One region of the Calditerricola yamamurae genome, then DNA from elsewhere that is predicted to be linked to it. Evidence: riboswitches for the same ligand, from Rfam matches in the RefSeq annotation. Region 1 holds a riboswitch; each other region holds the start of a gene.
What was found. Region 1 has a riboswitch for S-adenosylmethionine ahead of ACYQ0Z_RS01110 (homocysteine synthase). Riboswitches for the same ligand answer to the same signal wherever they lie in the genome.
Positions count from the first base shown of each region.

Region 2: another riboswitch for S-adenosylmethionine. It lies ahead of metX (homoserine O-acetyltransferase MetX); the one in region 1 lies ahead of ACYQ0Z_RS01110 (homocysteine synthase).
Region 3: another riboswitch for S-adenosylmethionine. It lies ahead of ACYQ0Z_RS02190 (methylenetetrahydrofolate reductase); the one in region 1 lies ahead of ACYQ0Z_RS01110 (homocysteine synthase).

Region 1 covers NZ_BAAIFH010000003.1:198,795-203,691, forward strand. Annotated here, with positions in the region: gene ACYQ0Z_RS01100 (DNA internalization-related competence protein ComEC/Rec2) at 1-1,077, opposite strand, end outside; gene ACYQ0Z_RS01105 (deoxycytidylate deaminase) at 1,074-1,556, opposite strand; gene ACYQ0Z_RS01110 (homocysteine synthase) at 1,931-3,232, opposite strand; SAM riboswitch class I at 3,347-3,472, opposite strand; gene ACYQ0Z_RS01115 (NAD(P)H-dependent flavin oxidoreductase) at 3,560-4,651, opposite strand; gene adhP (alcohol dehydrogenase AdhP) at 4,758-4,897, opposite strand, start outside.
Region 2 covers NZ_BAAIFH010000004.1:122,165-127,061, forward strand. Annotated here, with positions in the region: gene ACYQ0Z_RS02020 (succinate dehydrogenase cytochrome b558 subunit) at 1-292, opposite strand, end outside; gene ACYQ0Z_RS02025 (ISLre2 family transposase) at 611-2,062, opposite strand; gene metX (homoserine O-acetyltransferase MetX) at 2,323-3,444, opposite strand; SAM riboswitch class I at 3,548-3,661, opposite strand; gene ACYQ0Z_RS02035 (DUF1002 domain-containing protein) at 3,777-4,676, opposite strand; gene ACYQ0Z_RS02040 (LutC/YkgG family protein) at 4,821-4,897, opposite strand, start outside.
Region 3 covers NZ_BAAIFH010000004.1:166,807-171,703, reverse strand. Annotated here, with positions in the region: gene thrS (threonine--tRNA ligase) at 1-451, shown strand, start outside; gene ACYQ0Z_RS02215 (MTH1187 family thiamine-binding protein) at 525-824, opposite strand; gene infC (translation initiation factor IF-3) at 1,106-1,651, shown strand; gene rpmI (50S ribosomal protein L35) at 1,663-1,860, shown strand; gene rplT (50S ribosomal protein L20) at 1,920-2,279, shown strand; gene ACYQ0Z_RS02195 (trans-sulfuration enzyme family protein) at 2,444-3,640, shown strand; SAM riboswitch class I at 3,708-3,827, shown strand; gene ACYQ0Z_RS02190 (methylenetetrahydrofolate reductase) at 3,962-4,870, shown strand.

The DNA.
Region 1 (4,897 bases):
AAAGCCCGGCGAAAACAGCCACGCCGGAACGCAGAGCAGCGACACTGCCAACGCCCAGCCCCATGCGTTCAGCGCGTCGGTCAAGCGGCGAAAGGCAACAAGGAAGAGGGCCAGCTCGGCCATCAACCCGGCGCGCACGGCCGACGGACTCATTCCGGTTAGCGCGACATAGGCCGGAACGAAGACAAGCAGCCCGATGACCGCCCGCTCGCGCGTGACCCCTACACCACGCAAAAAAAGTAAAAATAGTGCAACCACCAGGCTCACGTGCAGCCCCGATATCGCCACAGCGTGGCGGAGGCCGAGGCGTGTCAGCATCTCCATCGCTTCCGGGTCGAGGGCGCGCTGGTCGCCAAGCACAAGGGCCTGCAGAAATCCCGCCGTCTGCGGGGAAAGGGTGTCGTCCAGCACGGCAGAAAGCCGCCGCTGCGCGTCGTCGGCCCAGCGCAGGGGAGAAAACCGTCGGCCGGGATCCACGTCGACGGCCGCAAGCCCGCTCACCCGAACAATCCAGCGAATGCCCTGCCGTTCCAGATACCGGCGGTAGTCAAAGGCGCCGGGGTTGCGCGGAGGCGAGGGCCGCTCGAGCACACCCGCAATGCGCACGCGATCGCCACGCCCCAGCCCTTCTGCCGCGCGGCGGTCGCCCGGATGGGCCAGCCGCACGCGCACCAGGACCCGTTCGCCGTCCAATTCCCCCTTGGCCGCACCCAGCCGCACCCCCGCTCCCCGCACCAAAAGCTGCAGCCGGTCACCGTCGAGGCGCGGCGGTTCCGCCACCACGCCGTCCAACGTTACCGTCATCCCCTCCTGCGCGCCAAGGGTTTCAAGCGCCGAGGGGGTAAGGGCGGGAGAACCGGCGGTCCGCGCAAGGGCCAGCGCCGCAAAAAGCGTCCCGAGGGCCAGCCACCGTGCCGTTCGCGCCCGAATTCGCACCCCCACCCCGAGCGCCACCATCCCGCCGAGGGCGCAAAGCGTGGCCCAAAAGAGCGCCCACCGCCGATCGGCCAGGGCAAAGGCCAGGGCCGTGCCGCCGCATGTCCCCAGTCCTGCCCACAGGCCCGGCCGCGCCGTCACGCCTGCTCATCCCGCATACGCTCGCGTACGTATTGGCGCAGGCGAATGCCCGCCTCGGCCATGAGGCGCTCCACCTTTTCATGGTCCTTTTCGTATGGCCGTTCGTACACGATCTCCACAATCCCGCTGTTGGCGAGCATCTTGGCGCAATTCCAGCACGGCTCGTCGGTAACGTACACCGTGCCCCCTTCCCGGTCGGCGCGGTCGGTGAAAAGAATCAGGTTCACCTCGGCATGGATCGAGCGGATGCACCGTTCGTGCTCAACGCCGTCTTCCACGTAGCGCTCGATGAGACAGCCGCGGTCATAGCAGTCCGCTACGCCGGCCGGGCTGCCGTTGTACCCCGTGCCCATCAGCTTCTTGTTCTTCACCAGAACCGCCCCCACGTGCCGGCGCGGGCAGGTCGCCCGTTCGGCAACGGTGAAGGCAAGGTCCATGAAATACTCGTCCCAGCTTTTGCGCCGTCGGGTCATCGCCATCCCCCTTTCTGGCGGCATTTTGCAGGAGCTGCGTAACCAAGCCTGTCGTTTCCATTTTAATGTCTCCTTGCTGAGGACGTAAGGGGAAAAAACAAAGCACCTTCCGTGGCAAACGTGCGGTGAGCGTTACACGTTGTGCCCCGCGCTTGACTCACCCGTTTGTTCGACACCCCTTGCGCTCCCTTCAGCCTGCGCGGTGATCCCCAACCGGAAGCGCACAAAAAACGGCCGGCATGTTCCGGCCGCGGTCACATGTGGCCATCGCGCGAGCCCTGAGAAACAGGCACAGAAAGCCCCCTCGGCTGCGTTGGAACCGAGGAGGCTTTTCCAGGCTAAAGGAGCCGGTTTTCCGGCCGCTTCCCTCCACTCCGTTTTCACCGCTGGCTGGCCCGCAGCGCCTGGTCGAGGTCCTCGAGGATGTCGTCGATGTGCTCCAGCCCCACCGACAGCCGCACCAGCTCCGGCGTCACGCCAGTTTGCGCCTGTTCCTCGGGGGTGAGCTGCTGGTGTGTCGTGCTGGCCGGGTGGATCACCAGCGACTTGGCGTCGCCGATGTTGGCCAGGTGGGAGTGGAGCTTGACGCTGTTGATGAATTTCTTCCCCGCCTCCAGGCCTCCGCGAATCCCGAAGGTAACGAGGGCGCCCTGCCCGCGCGGCAGGTACTTCTTGGCCAGCTCGTGATACGGGCTGTCCGGCAAACCGGGGTAGTCGACCCATTCCACATAGGGATGGCCGGCCAAGAACTCCGCCACCTTCCGCGCGTTTTCGCTGTGCCGCTCCATGCGCAGATGGAGTGTCTCCAGGCCCTGCAGCAGGAGGAAGGCGTTGAAGGGCGAAAGGGCCGCCCCCGTGTCGCGCAGGAGCTGGACGCGTGCCTTCAGGATGTAGGCCATGTTTCCGAAGGCCTCGCTCAAGACCATCCCGTGATAGCTGGGATCCGGCTCGGTGAAGGCAGGGAAATTGCCGTTGGTCCAGTCGAACTTGCCGCTGTCGACGATGATCCCGGCGATGGTCGTGCCATGGCCGCCGATGAATTTCGTCGCGGAATGGACGACGATGTCGGCGCCGTGGTCAAAGGGCCGGCACAGGAACGGCGTGGGCACGGTGTTGTCGACGATAAGCGGAATGCCGTGGGCATGGGCTACCTCGGCGATGGCCTCGATATCCAGCACGTCCAGCCTGGGGTTGCCGATCATCTCGGCGAACACCGCCTTGGTGCGGCCGGTGATGGCGCGGCGGACGTTTTCCGGGTCCCGCGCGTCGACGAACTTCACCGTCACGCCGAACTTGGGCAGCGTGTAGTGAAACAAATTGTACGTCCCGCCGTAGAGGCTGGTGGCGGAGACGATCTCGTCTCCCGCCTGGGCGATGTTCAGGATGGCGTAGGTGACCGCCGCCTGCCCCGAGGCTACCGCCAGGGCGCCTACCCCGCCCTCCAGGGCCGCCACGCGCTGCTCCAGCACGTCATTGGTCGGGTTCATGATCCGCGTGTAGATGTTGCCGGACTCCTTCAGGGCAAACAGGTTGGCGGCATGGTCGGTGTCGCGGAAGACGTACGACGTCGTCTGGTAGATCGGCACGGCCCGGGCCCCCGTCGTCGGATCGGGCTGCTGGCCGGCGTGGATGGCCAGGGTTTCCAGACGATGGGCATTGGCAGTTTGCGTCTCGATGCTCATGCGCTCCTTCCTCCTCGTGGTCAAATGTCCCGGGGCGCCGGCGCGCCACAGGCCCCCTATCAAGGGCAACGCCCCTTCTCCATCGAGAAGGGGCGTTTCAACCGCATTACGCCCCTCTCATCTCTCAGAATCCGCGCAGGATTCTGCAGGAATTGGCACCGTTGTGGGAGTCTGCTACCGCTGGATCCCACCGGTTGCCGGGCTTCATCGGGCCAGTCCCTCCGCCTCTCGCGATAAGAGGAGCCTTCTCCTTGCGGATTGAAGAAGGCGAAAGATTATGGATTGACGCAACGTTACGCTCATTATAGGGCGCACGTCCCCCCTTTGTCAACGGAAACCGTGCGCGTTGGGCGCATCGGAACGCCCGCAGAGCGTTTGGGACACCTCCGCAAGCCCCTGGCGCGCCTCGTCCATCAGCTGGTGCACGAGTTCCGCGGCCGGTATCTCGCGGGCCAAACGAAAGCCTTGCCCCGCCCACAGCGCCATGCCCTCCGGGTCGCCGGCCTGCGCCGCCGCCCTTCGGAGGGGCTGGGTGAGATGGTGCAGGTGGGGGTATGCGGCCGGTGCGGCCGCATCATGTTCCCGTATAAAGCGATTGACCAATCCTCGGGCACGCCTGCCGGTAAAGGCGCGCGTCAACGTCGTCGAGGTGAATCGCGGGTCAACGAGGGCCGCTTTGTGAACCGGATGGGCTCCGCTTTCCGGGCACCGGAGAAATGCCGTGCCCATCTGGGCCGCACACGCGCCCGCCGCCAACACCGCCGCCACATCGCGTCCGTTCATAATGCCGCCGGCGGCGAGGAGAGGCAACGGCACCTCCTGCCGTACGAGGCGCAGCAACACGAGGAGCGGATAATCCTCTTCCGCGGACAGCCGGTTGCGGAACGATGCCCGATGTCCCCCGGCTTCCACCCCCTGCACGCACAGCGCATCGGCACCGGCACGATGGGCGGTGATGGCCTCCTGGGGGGTGGTAACCGTCACCACGACACAGGAGCCCCGCTTTTTCAGCGCGTCGATCACGTCAGGTGACGGACAGCCAAAGGTAAAGCTCACCACCGGCACCGGTTCCTTCAGGAGCACCTCAAGTTTGGCCTCCCAGTCGTCCTCATCGGCCACCGGTTCCCCCAGCTCCACACCGCGCCGCCGCGCCTCGCCCTCCAAACGGTTCCGGTACTGCAAAACGGCTTCGAAATCGACATCCTCCCGGCTCGGAACGAAGAGGTTGACTCCAAACGGTTCGTCGGTGAGCGTCCGCACCGTCCGGATTTCTTCCCGCATGGCGTCAGCGGTTTTGTAGCCGGCCGCGAGGAATCCCAGGCCACCAGCCTGCGACACGGCAGCGACAAGCGCAGGGGTGGAGACCCCGCCGGCCATCGGGGCCTGGACGATCGGAAAACGCAGGAGTTCGCGAAACATGTTCTTCCTCCATATCCCTCCATCCCATTTTCAACGTTTAAACGCGGCCGGGATGCCTTCCCCCGACCGCGTTTTTCCACCCGGTTGTCTCTCCCGTTGTTTCCGCTCACTCCAAGGTGAGAACAACGCGACCATGAATCTGCCCCTTTTCCATGCGCGCAAACACATCATTGATCTTTTCCAGTGGCTGGGTCTCGATGTTGACCTTCACCTTTCCTTGGGCGGCGAATTCCAGGGCCTCTTGCA
Region 2 (4,897 bases), on a different contig from region 1:
GCACGAACATGGTGTTGCGGAACGTGCCAAAGCTGCCCAAGTTGGGTTTGGCCTGATAAGCAATGTACAGACCGTAGACACCGTGGAACAGAATGGGCAAGAAAATAAAGAATACCTCGAGCAAGATCAAAAACGGCAGGTTGTTGATCCACAGAACCTTCTCCGTAAAGGCTTCTTCCCCGCGCGTGGCAAAGTAGTTGGTGATCAGGTGCTCCACCAGAAACACCCCGACCGGGATGACCCCCAGCAGGGAGTGCAACCGGCGGTACACAAAGGCCCGATCGCTGGACAACGCAAGTCCCTCCTTCACGGTTCTCCCGCACGGTTGTGTCCGCTCGCTCGCCCAAAAGCGCCTCCGACTCCTATCCGAGGTCTGTCATCTGCTTTCGTCGCTTTCCGCGCCGCCGTGTCACGCCCCCCCTTTGCCGCAGCCGCCGTTTTTCGTGAAAAACAACACAAAAGCTTCCAGCGGAAGCCTTGCGTAAAAAGATTGAACAATTTATGACACGATTATTGTACCCCTTGTCCCAAAAAAGCGTCAAGAAACGGAGGAACCGCGTGCGTGTCAACTTTCAGTAGGTACCCCGACACAAAAATTTGAGTGATCGGTTTACACCCTTCTTGGAATCGCCCGCACAAGCTCACGAAGCACATACTTTACCCAAGGCGCACCGGATCCAGGCCCGTTAAGGGCCGGAATCCTTGCGCGCAGCCATCCCTCTATGTCTGCTCTCCAACTCTTTTCCCTTTCCTCCGCCGCTCCTTTGCCAAACACATGGCTCATTCTTTCCGGTTGGGCTGTCCACTTGGTTTTCACCACTTCAGCCAGTTCCCCATTTGCCCGCGACGCCAAAAGCCGCGCCAACCGGCCGGCCCCCTCGACGCTCCAACGCGCTCCATGACGCTTCATCCGCCGTGCAATGTGATGAAACACTTGTCCCTCAATCGCCCCTAATCGCACGGGCTCTCCCAACTCCCGAATGCCTTCCCAGTTGGTCCGCAGATAGCGCCGCAACTGAACCACCCGCTGCCGCTGTGCCCCGCGGCTGCGATGTTCGGCTGCTTTCAGAGCCTGCTCAACCCCTTCCCAATCGGACGTTGCCAGCGCAGCACAAACCTCCCGATACGCCTTCTCGTCATGTCGAAGACTCTCCACCAGGTTCCGACGAAGGTGAAACGGATCGAGCCGGTATTGCGCTCCCGGAAAATACGCACACCCTTCTTTTACAAACGCCGCTCCATCACCCCCCACATACCATCGCTCCACTGCGCCGAAATCCCAATGTTCACCAAACTTCGCCACGCACTCTTCCCAAAAGGTCGTCCCTTCTGCTACACCGGCATGCACACAACGTTCTTGCAAACGACGCCGCTGGGCCGAAACGTCCCCTTTTCCCTCGTAGGCCACCGCCACCTTGACGGGAATCGTTGCCCGCTTCCCTTCCGAACGCCGGGCTGGTACCCAAACCTCATCCGCTTCCACATACACTGCCGAGCTCTTTCGTTGCCCTTTGGGGCTTACGCCCCGTTCAAACACATCCCGCCGCCGCTGTTCGATCTGTTGCCCCAATTCCCTACCGGCCTTTTGTACCTCCTGCCAGATGCTCATGGCCCGGATGTCCACATTCCCAAGCGTCACGTGCTTGAGCACTTCCGCTGCCCGGTGATACGGCATCTCCACCGCCAGGGCTACGGCCAACTGTCTTGCCCACGGCGAAAGCCGCTGGCGTGGTGCCAAGCCCAGCGCCTCATCCAGAAGGTACCGGCCCTGACCGCTTTCCCGGTCCACGTAGTACCGCCGCTCAATACGCACCTCACCAAAGGGCGTCAGGACCGTGCGCTCCTTGCGATGCACGATCTTTAAATGCTTCCGATCCCGGTTTTTCATAAACTGTTGATCCAACTCCGCACAGGCCGCCTGCAAAAGCCGGAGGGTTGCCTGCTGCACCAGCCGGTAGATGCCCTTCTCCAATGCCTCAAAATCCGGGCTTTGCTTCAGGAGGTCAGCCATTTCCTGCACAAGAAGGAGGATTTCTTGCGCGGTTTCGCGAATCCATTCCATGAGACCTCACCGCCTCCTCGACTTCGTGTCGGGGCAAGTTGCCTGGCCAGACAACTTGCGGTGAGGTCTCTTTTCGTTTTTTCCTCACCGTGTTCCTACTGAAACTTTACACGCTCAGGAACCGCGCGCGATCCCTTTTTCGCTTCCCTGCCCCCGTTTCCCCCTGTCGAGGGACGGGCCTGTCCCGTATCGAAGCGGGCGCTTCCGCAGGTTCCGTTGTGCGTCCATCTGCCGACCGGCTGCGCACACGTAAAACGGCCTCACACCACCTGGCGTGAGGCCGTTTCCACCGCATCCGCATGCGCTTCGGCGAGGAACGCGCGCACGTGTGGACCAATCTTGTCAAACTCGACCAGAAACCCGTCGTGGCCATAGGGTGTGGAAATTTCCACCATGCGCGCGTCCTTGCCCATCCGGCGCAGCCGCTCTGCCAGCTCGCGCAAGTGCGCGGGCGGATAGAGGAGATCTTCCGTAATCCCCACGAAAAGCACCGGCGCCGCAATGCGGGAAAGGGCAGCGTCGAGTCCGCCGCGGTCGCGGCCGATGTCGTGGGTGTCCATGGCGCGCAACAGAAGCAAGTACGTGTTGGCGTCAAACCGCCGAACCAGCTTTTCTCCCTGATAGCGCAGGTAGCTCTCCACCTCAAAGAGGACGTCCGGATCGATCGGTGCTTTCCCGTTGCGCACATTGCGCCCAAAGCGCGCATCAAAAAGCGCCGCCGAGCGGTACGTCACCATCCCCACCATGCGGGCAATGGACAGCCCCTTTTCCGGCCCGGGCCCGGGGTAGTAGTCGCCTCCGCGCCAATTGGGATCGGCCAAGATGGCCTGCCGCCCGATGTCGTTGTAGGCAATAGCCGTGGCCGACAGGTATGCCGCCGTGGCCATGGGGATCAGACGACCAACGCGGTCGGGATACATCACGCCCCATTCCAGCACCTGCATGCCGCCCATCGAGCCGCCAACGACAGCCAAGACACGCTCGATGCCCAGGGCGTCGAGCAAGCGGGCCTGCACGCGCACCATGTCGCGAATCGTCACCGGCGGAAACGCCGATCCGTAGGGCTTGCCCGTGGCCGGATTGAGGCTCGACGGCCCCGTCGTCCCGTAGCAACCGCCCAGAACGTTGGACGCGATGACGAAATAGCGATTGGTGTCGATGTACCGCCCGGGGCCAATCAGCCCCTCCCACCACCCGGGGCCGTCCGGGGTGCGGGCGGCGCGCGCATCGCCGGTCAGTGCGTGACAGACGAGCACCACATTGTCCCGCTCGGGGGAAAGGGTTCCCCACGTTTCGTAGGCTACGGTTACCTCGGGCAACACCGCGCCGCATTCCACTTGAAACGAACCGATGGAAAGGGTGTTGCGCGCATGACGGTCCATCCCCGACCTCCTCCCTTCACGACGCCAAGGCTGCGCCCTCAGACAAAGAAACGCCCTCTCCGATAAGAAGAGGGCGCTTGCGGTCAAGCCGTGCGTCGCCTTCCTCTTATCTTCCAGAACCCCTGAGGGGTTCTGCTGGAATTGGCACCTCTCCGGAAACGCGTTCCGGGGTTGCCGGGTTTCATCGGGCCAGTCCCTCCACCGCTCTGGATAAGAGTAGGTGCACTGCCTATACGATTGTGCGGTTGTTGAGAATAATCATACGCCGCGTCGGCGGAAATGTCAACGTTTTTTCCGCGCGCAGAAAAAAAGCGCCCCGCGGCAGACGCGCGTCAGCCGAACAGGCGCACCACGGCATCAAAGAGCGTGACGAGAAAATCGAGAAACGCCCGCAGCACGCTGCGCGTTTCTTCGGAATTGAGGATCTGGTCCAGATTGTCCCGCACCAGCGCGACTTGGTCGCGCACGCTGGACCAGTCGATCGGCAGGTTGGCAATGCGCTGCAGGAGCTGGGTCAGCTGCGCCACGTCCTGATCCGACAGCTGAATGTTGAGGTCGCCGGCGACATTGATGATCAACTGGCGCAGCGCCTCGTTTGAAAGGTCACCGCCCTGTTTGGCCAGCTCCTCCTTCAGCCGGAGCATCAGCTCGGCCGCTTTGTCGGGGTTCCCGATCTTCTCGCCAAGCTGGGCCGTGCGCACCATCTCCTCGTTGGCCACCTGCTTTTGCTCTTCGCTGATAGAGGTGTTGGTCGCCTGCTCAAAGGCCTTGATCACGCCCGTCAAGGCGGCCGTCCCCGATACCGGCATCGGCGCCGTCACGTACACCGAGGCATCCTTTACCCCTGCCGTCAGCAACGCGTTGACGTACATCGACTCGGAGACCCACGTGATGTTGTGCGTCTCCACGTTCACGCCCGAACCTGGCTGTTCCAGGGTAATCTTGGCCGAGGAGATCGCCCGACGCCCAATGGCGCTCTTCGGCAGGACATTGCCCAGGTAGCGGTGTTCCTCGTCGTTGGTCACCTCGACGATGGTCACCGCGTTCGGGTCGACCCCCATCTCCTGGAGCACCGCCTGCCGCTGCGACGGCGTCAGGTCTTTACCCAGCGTCACCACCGTTTCGCCAACCGTTGCATCGGCGAAAACGGGTTGCAACGAGGTGACAAGGAGCGCCAGGATAAACAGACCGATCAGGACCACACGCCAAGCCTTGCCCTTCGGACGTATCACCACAGCGCATCCCTCCTTGCCCGACTCGACAGGGCTTGTTCGCAGGCCTTCTCTTTATACATAATCACACATCTACAGGAAAAGACCAGCTTGTTTACAAAAAGGTTAAACCCTCCCCGTTTCCTCGGGGAGGGTTGCCCTGCACTACCGCGCGCGCGATGAGCCCAACGCCCCGACCACCACGGCGTACACCGCGCCGGGTCCGTGCACGCCGACGGACA
Region 3 (4,897 bases), on a different contig from region 1:
TGGCCTCGAGTACATCGGCGAGGACGGCAAGCCGCACCGCCCGGTGGTGATCCACCGCGGGATCGTCGGCACAATGGAGCGCTTCGTTGCCTTCCTTCTCGAGTACTACAAGGGGGCCTTCCCGGTGTGGCTGGCGCCGGTGCAGGCGCGCATCCTCACCATTACTGACGCCCAGGTGCCCTACGCGCGCCAGGTGCGCGACAAGCTGGCCCAAGCCGGCATTCGCGTGGAGCTGGACGAGCGGAGTGAGAAGATCGGCTACAAGATTCGCGAAGCGCAGTTGATGAAGATCCCCTACATGCTCGTGGTCGGGAACAAGGAGGTCGAAAACGGCACCGTCGCGGTACGTAAGCGTGGTGCCGGCGATCTCGGTCCGCAGCCGGTCGACGAGGTGATTGCGACCATCGTGGAGGAGGTACGGTCGAAGAAAGACGCGCAGCCCGGCGCCTAGAGCCGGGCTGCCGCCGTGCCGCATGGGGCTTTCGCACCGGGACGCGAGGTGCAGCGGCGCGCGGGCGGAGCCCTTAGTGCAGCTGCGCCTGCACCGTTTCCACCTGCTGGCTCATCGTCAGGGGTTTGTCTAGCCGGTCGTCGATGGTAATGTGCGTCACCAGACGCGTCGCCCCGTTCTGCAGGCAGGCGCGATGCACGTCCTGGACGCAGGCCAGGAGCTGGTCCAGGGGGCCTTCTATCACCGTTGCCGTCGGCGTGACTTGGTAGGGCAGCCCCTTCTCCTCGATGATGCGGCAGGCCGTGGTCACGAGGGCGCTAAAACTGGAACTCCCCGTACCCACCGGTGTGACGCTGATTTCCAAGATGGCCATGAAACCTTTCCCTCCTTCCGCGGTTGGTTCCTGCCTAGGACAGGGCTATGGTTAGTGTGGGCGAAGGCGTTGGAAATCAAACTTGACGTCCGGTCGGGAAGCGTGATAAAGTGTAGAAGAAGTAAACGTATAACGGAACAGGAACGGATGGGAACCAAGCAGAAGCACCCGCTGCTTCTCACCTGATCGGCGCTCGGCGGAGCAGCTGACAGGTTCGCGCGTACGAATCCTCGCGATGTTGCCTGGAGTCGGCGGGTGGCGTTCGCCCGCCGATTTTTGATTTGAGTTTTTCCTGGAGGTGGCAAGCAATTAGCAAGGAATTTTTGGTCAACGAACAGATCCGCGCACGGGAAGTCCGTTTGATTGGGCCGGACGGCGCACAGCTGGGCATCAAGCCGTTTCGCGAAGCCTTGCGCATCGCGCAGGATATGGGCCTCGATTTGGTGAACGTGGCGCCGCAGGCCAAACCGCCCGTTTGTCGCATCATGGATTACGGCAAATTCAAGTACGAGCAAAGCAAAAAGGAGCGGGAGGCCCGCAAGAAGCAAAAGGTTGTCCAGATCAAGGAAGTGCGCCTGACGCCGAACATTGAGGAGCATGACCTGCAGACCAAATTGCGCAACGTGCGCAAGTTTCTGGAAAGCGGGGACAAGGTGAAGTTGACGATTCGCTTCCGCGGGCGGCAGATTACCCATGCCGAATTGGGGCAGCAGGTACTCGACCGCCTGGCTAAGGAAGTTGAAGATATTGGCGTCATCGAGCGCAAGCCTGTGCTTGAAGGACGCCAGATGATCATGATTCTCGCGCCGAAAACGCCAAAAGGATAGGAGGAATCACCATGCCCAAAATGAAGTCGCGGCGCGCTGCAGTGAAGCGCTTTAAAAAGACGGCTACGGGGAAAATCAAGCACTATCGGGCCTACAAGAGCCACCTCAATGAATGGAAACCGGCCAATCGCAAGCGTCGCCTGCGTGGCTCGGCCATTGTCAGCAAGGGCGATGCCAAGCGCATCAAGCAGTTGATCGCCTACCTGTAAACGCTCCGTACACGTTTTGATTCGCCAAGGGATGTGCGCAACGTAAAGGAGGGATTACGATGCCGCGCGTAAAAGGTGGACCATATACGCGCCGTCGTCGGAAAAAAATCTTGAAGATGGCCAAAGGGTACTTCGGGTCGAAGCATGCCCTGTACCGCACCGCGAAGCAGCAAGTGATGAAGTCGCTGATGTACGCCTACCGCGACCGTCGTCAGCGCAAGCGCGACTTCCGCAAGCTGTGGATCGCGCGCATCAATGCGGCGGCGCGGATGAACGGCCTGTCCTACAGCAAGTTCATGCACGGCCTGAAGTCGGCCGGCGTGGCCATCAACCGCAAGATGCTGGCCGAGCTGGCCGTCAACGACCAGAAGGCCTTTGCCGAGCTGGCCAATCTGGCCAAGCAAAAGCTGAACGCGTAACGCTCGAGAACCAGAAGCGGCACCCTCGACGTACCGAGGGTGCCGCTGTTTTCTTTTGGCCCGTTGGGCGCTACCGGATCACGTCGGTGGGTAAGGGTCCGTAACGAATATGGTATCCTCAAGAAAAAGCCCTGCGCAGAACCGGAGCGAAGGAGGACCGAGCGATGACCTGGCGATTCGACACCCGCGTCGTCCATTTCCGCCCCAAAGGCCTGGAGCGCGAGACCCCCAAGGCGCCGCCGATTTACCAAACGTCGGCCTTTGTCTTTTCCAATCTCGAGGAGCTGGAGGCGTACTTTACCGGCGAGCGGCCGTACCTGTACACGCGGTATCGGAACCCCAACGCTGACGACTTCGCCCGCGGCGTAGCTGCGCTGGAAGGCGGCGAGGACGGGGCGGCGGCAGCGTCGGGCATGGCGGCGATCCTGGCCGCGACGCTGGCCGCTGTGAAACCCGGGGAGCGCATCCTGTGCCCGGAAGAGGTGTACGGCGGGACATACCTCTTGTTCACACGCGAACTGGCGCGCCTCGGCATCGGCGTCGACTTCGCACCGGCGCAGGATGTGGACGCCTTTGCCCGCGCCTTTACGTCGGCCACACGCCTCGTGTTTCTGGAGACCATCTCCAACCCGCTCCTCCGCGTACCGCCGCTCCCAGAGCTGGCCGCCCTCGCCCGGAAGCGCGGTGCTGTTGTTGTGGTGGACAACACCTTTGCTACGCCGTACCTGGCGCGGCCCCTCGAGTGGGGCGCCCACCTCGTTGTGCACAGTGCGACGAAGTTCCTCGCCGGTCATGGCGACGTGACGGCGGGGGTGGTGGTCGGCGAAGGGCGCTTCGTAAAGCGGGCGCGGGAGATCATCGCCGCATACGGATGCCACCTGAGCCCCTTTGAGGCGTGGCTGGCCGCACGGGGTCTGAAAACCCTGTCCGTGCGCATGGAACGGCATTGCCAAAACGCCGCCCGGGTGGCGCGTTGGCTTTCCGAACACCCGGCTGTCGCACATGTCTTCTATCCCGGGCTTTCCCACGACGAGGATCGCGTTCACACCCTTCTCGGCGGGCGCGGCGGGGCGCTGGTCACCTTTCGCCTGCGCGAGGGGGCGAACGTGCGGGACTTTTTCCGCGGCTTGACCTGGATCAAGCTGGTTCCCACCCTGGCCGGCGTGGAGACCACGGTGGCCCACCCGGCTTCCACGTCGCATCGCGCCATCCCTCCGGCGAAGCGGCGCGCGCTCGGTGTGACCGAAGGCGTGGTGCGCGTTTCCGTCGGCCTGGAGGATCCTGCTGACATTTGCGAGGAGCTGGCGCGGGGATTGGCGGAGGCGGAAGGAAACGGCGAACGGACGATGCCATCCGATTGACAACCGGTTCTTTTTGCGGTACAGTACGAATAACAACAATCGCATATTCTTGGAAAATGCGGACCTTTTCTTATCCAGAGAGGTGGAGGGACTGGCCCGATGAAACCTCGGCAACCGGCTTGCCGTCTGTGGGCAAGCAGCGGTGCCAACTCCTGCGGAAACGCCTGGCGTTTCCGAGAGATGAGAAAAGGCCGAGCCGATACCCGTGTATCGACAAGGCCTTTCTCGCGCAGAGAAAGGCCTTTTTTCATCCGCGCGGTGCTTGGATTTGGCGGTTTGAAACGGGCGTCCGATAAGGAGCGGGAAAGGAGCGACGTGGGGATGGTGTATCACGTTCACCGTTTGCGGGAAAAGCTGCGGTTGGGGAAGTTTGTCGTCACGGCGGAGGTGGAGCCGCCAAAAGGGTCCGACCCGACCCCCACGCTGGAAAAGGCCAGTCTGCTGCGCCACGTGGTTGACGCGCTCAACGTGGCGGACTGCCCGATGGCCAACCTGCGCATGAGTCCCATTGCCTTGGCCCACATCTTGCAGGATGATTTGGGGATCGAGGCCATCTTTCACCTGACGTGCCGGGACCGCAATGTGCTCGGATTGCAGGCCGAGTTGCTCGGGGCGGCGGCCCTCGGCGTGCGGAATATCCTCACGCTTACGGGCGACGCGCCGGAACGGGGCGATCATCCCTTGGCCACCGGTGTATTCGACGTTGATGCGGTGGGGCTGATCCGGCTGGCGTCCACATTGAACACGGGACGCGACGTGAACGGCAACCGCCTCGAGTCGCCCCCGGAGTTTTTTATCGGGGCGGCAGCCAATCCCGGAGCGGAAGACTTGGCGCGGGAAGTGCGGCGGCTCGAGGAGAAAGTGGCCGCCGGGGCGGCGTTTGTCCAGACCCAGCCGATTTATGATGTCGAGACGGCCGAGCGATTTTTGGACGCGACGCAGCACTTGGACGTACCCATTCTGTTTGGGCTCATGCCGCTGAAAAGTTACAAGATGGCCTGTTATCTGAACGAGAACGTGCCTGGCATCACCATACGCGAAGAGGTGTTGCGGCGGGTAGAGCGCGGCGGACGGGAAGAGGGGGTGGCCGTGGCGCGCGAGCTGTTTGAGGCGTTGCGCGGTTTTGCCCACGGTGTGCACCTGTTCCCCCTCGGCGATGTGACGATGGTGCACGAGATCCTCGGCGTGCCCGTTCCGGCGCCACGGCGCATTGTCGGGATAAACCGATAGGCGTACTGAGAAATTCGGTCTTGACAG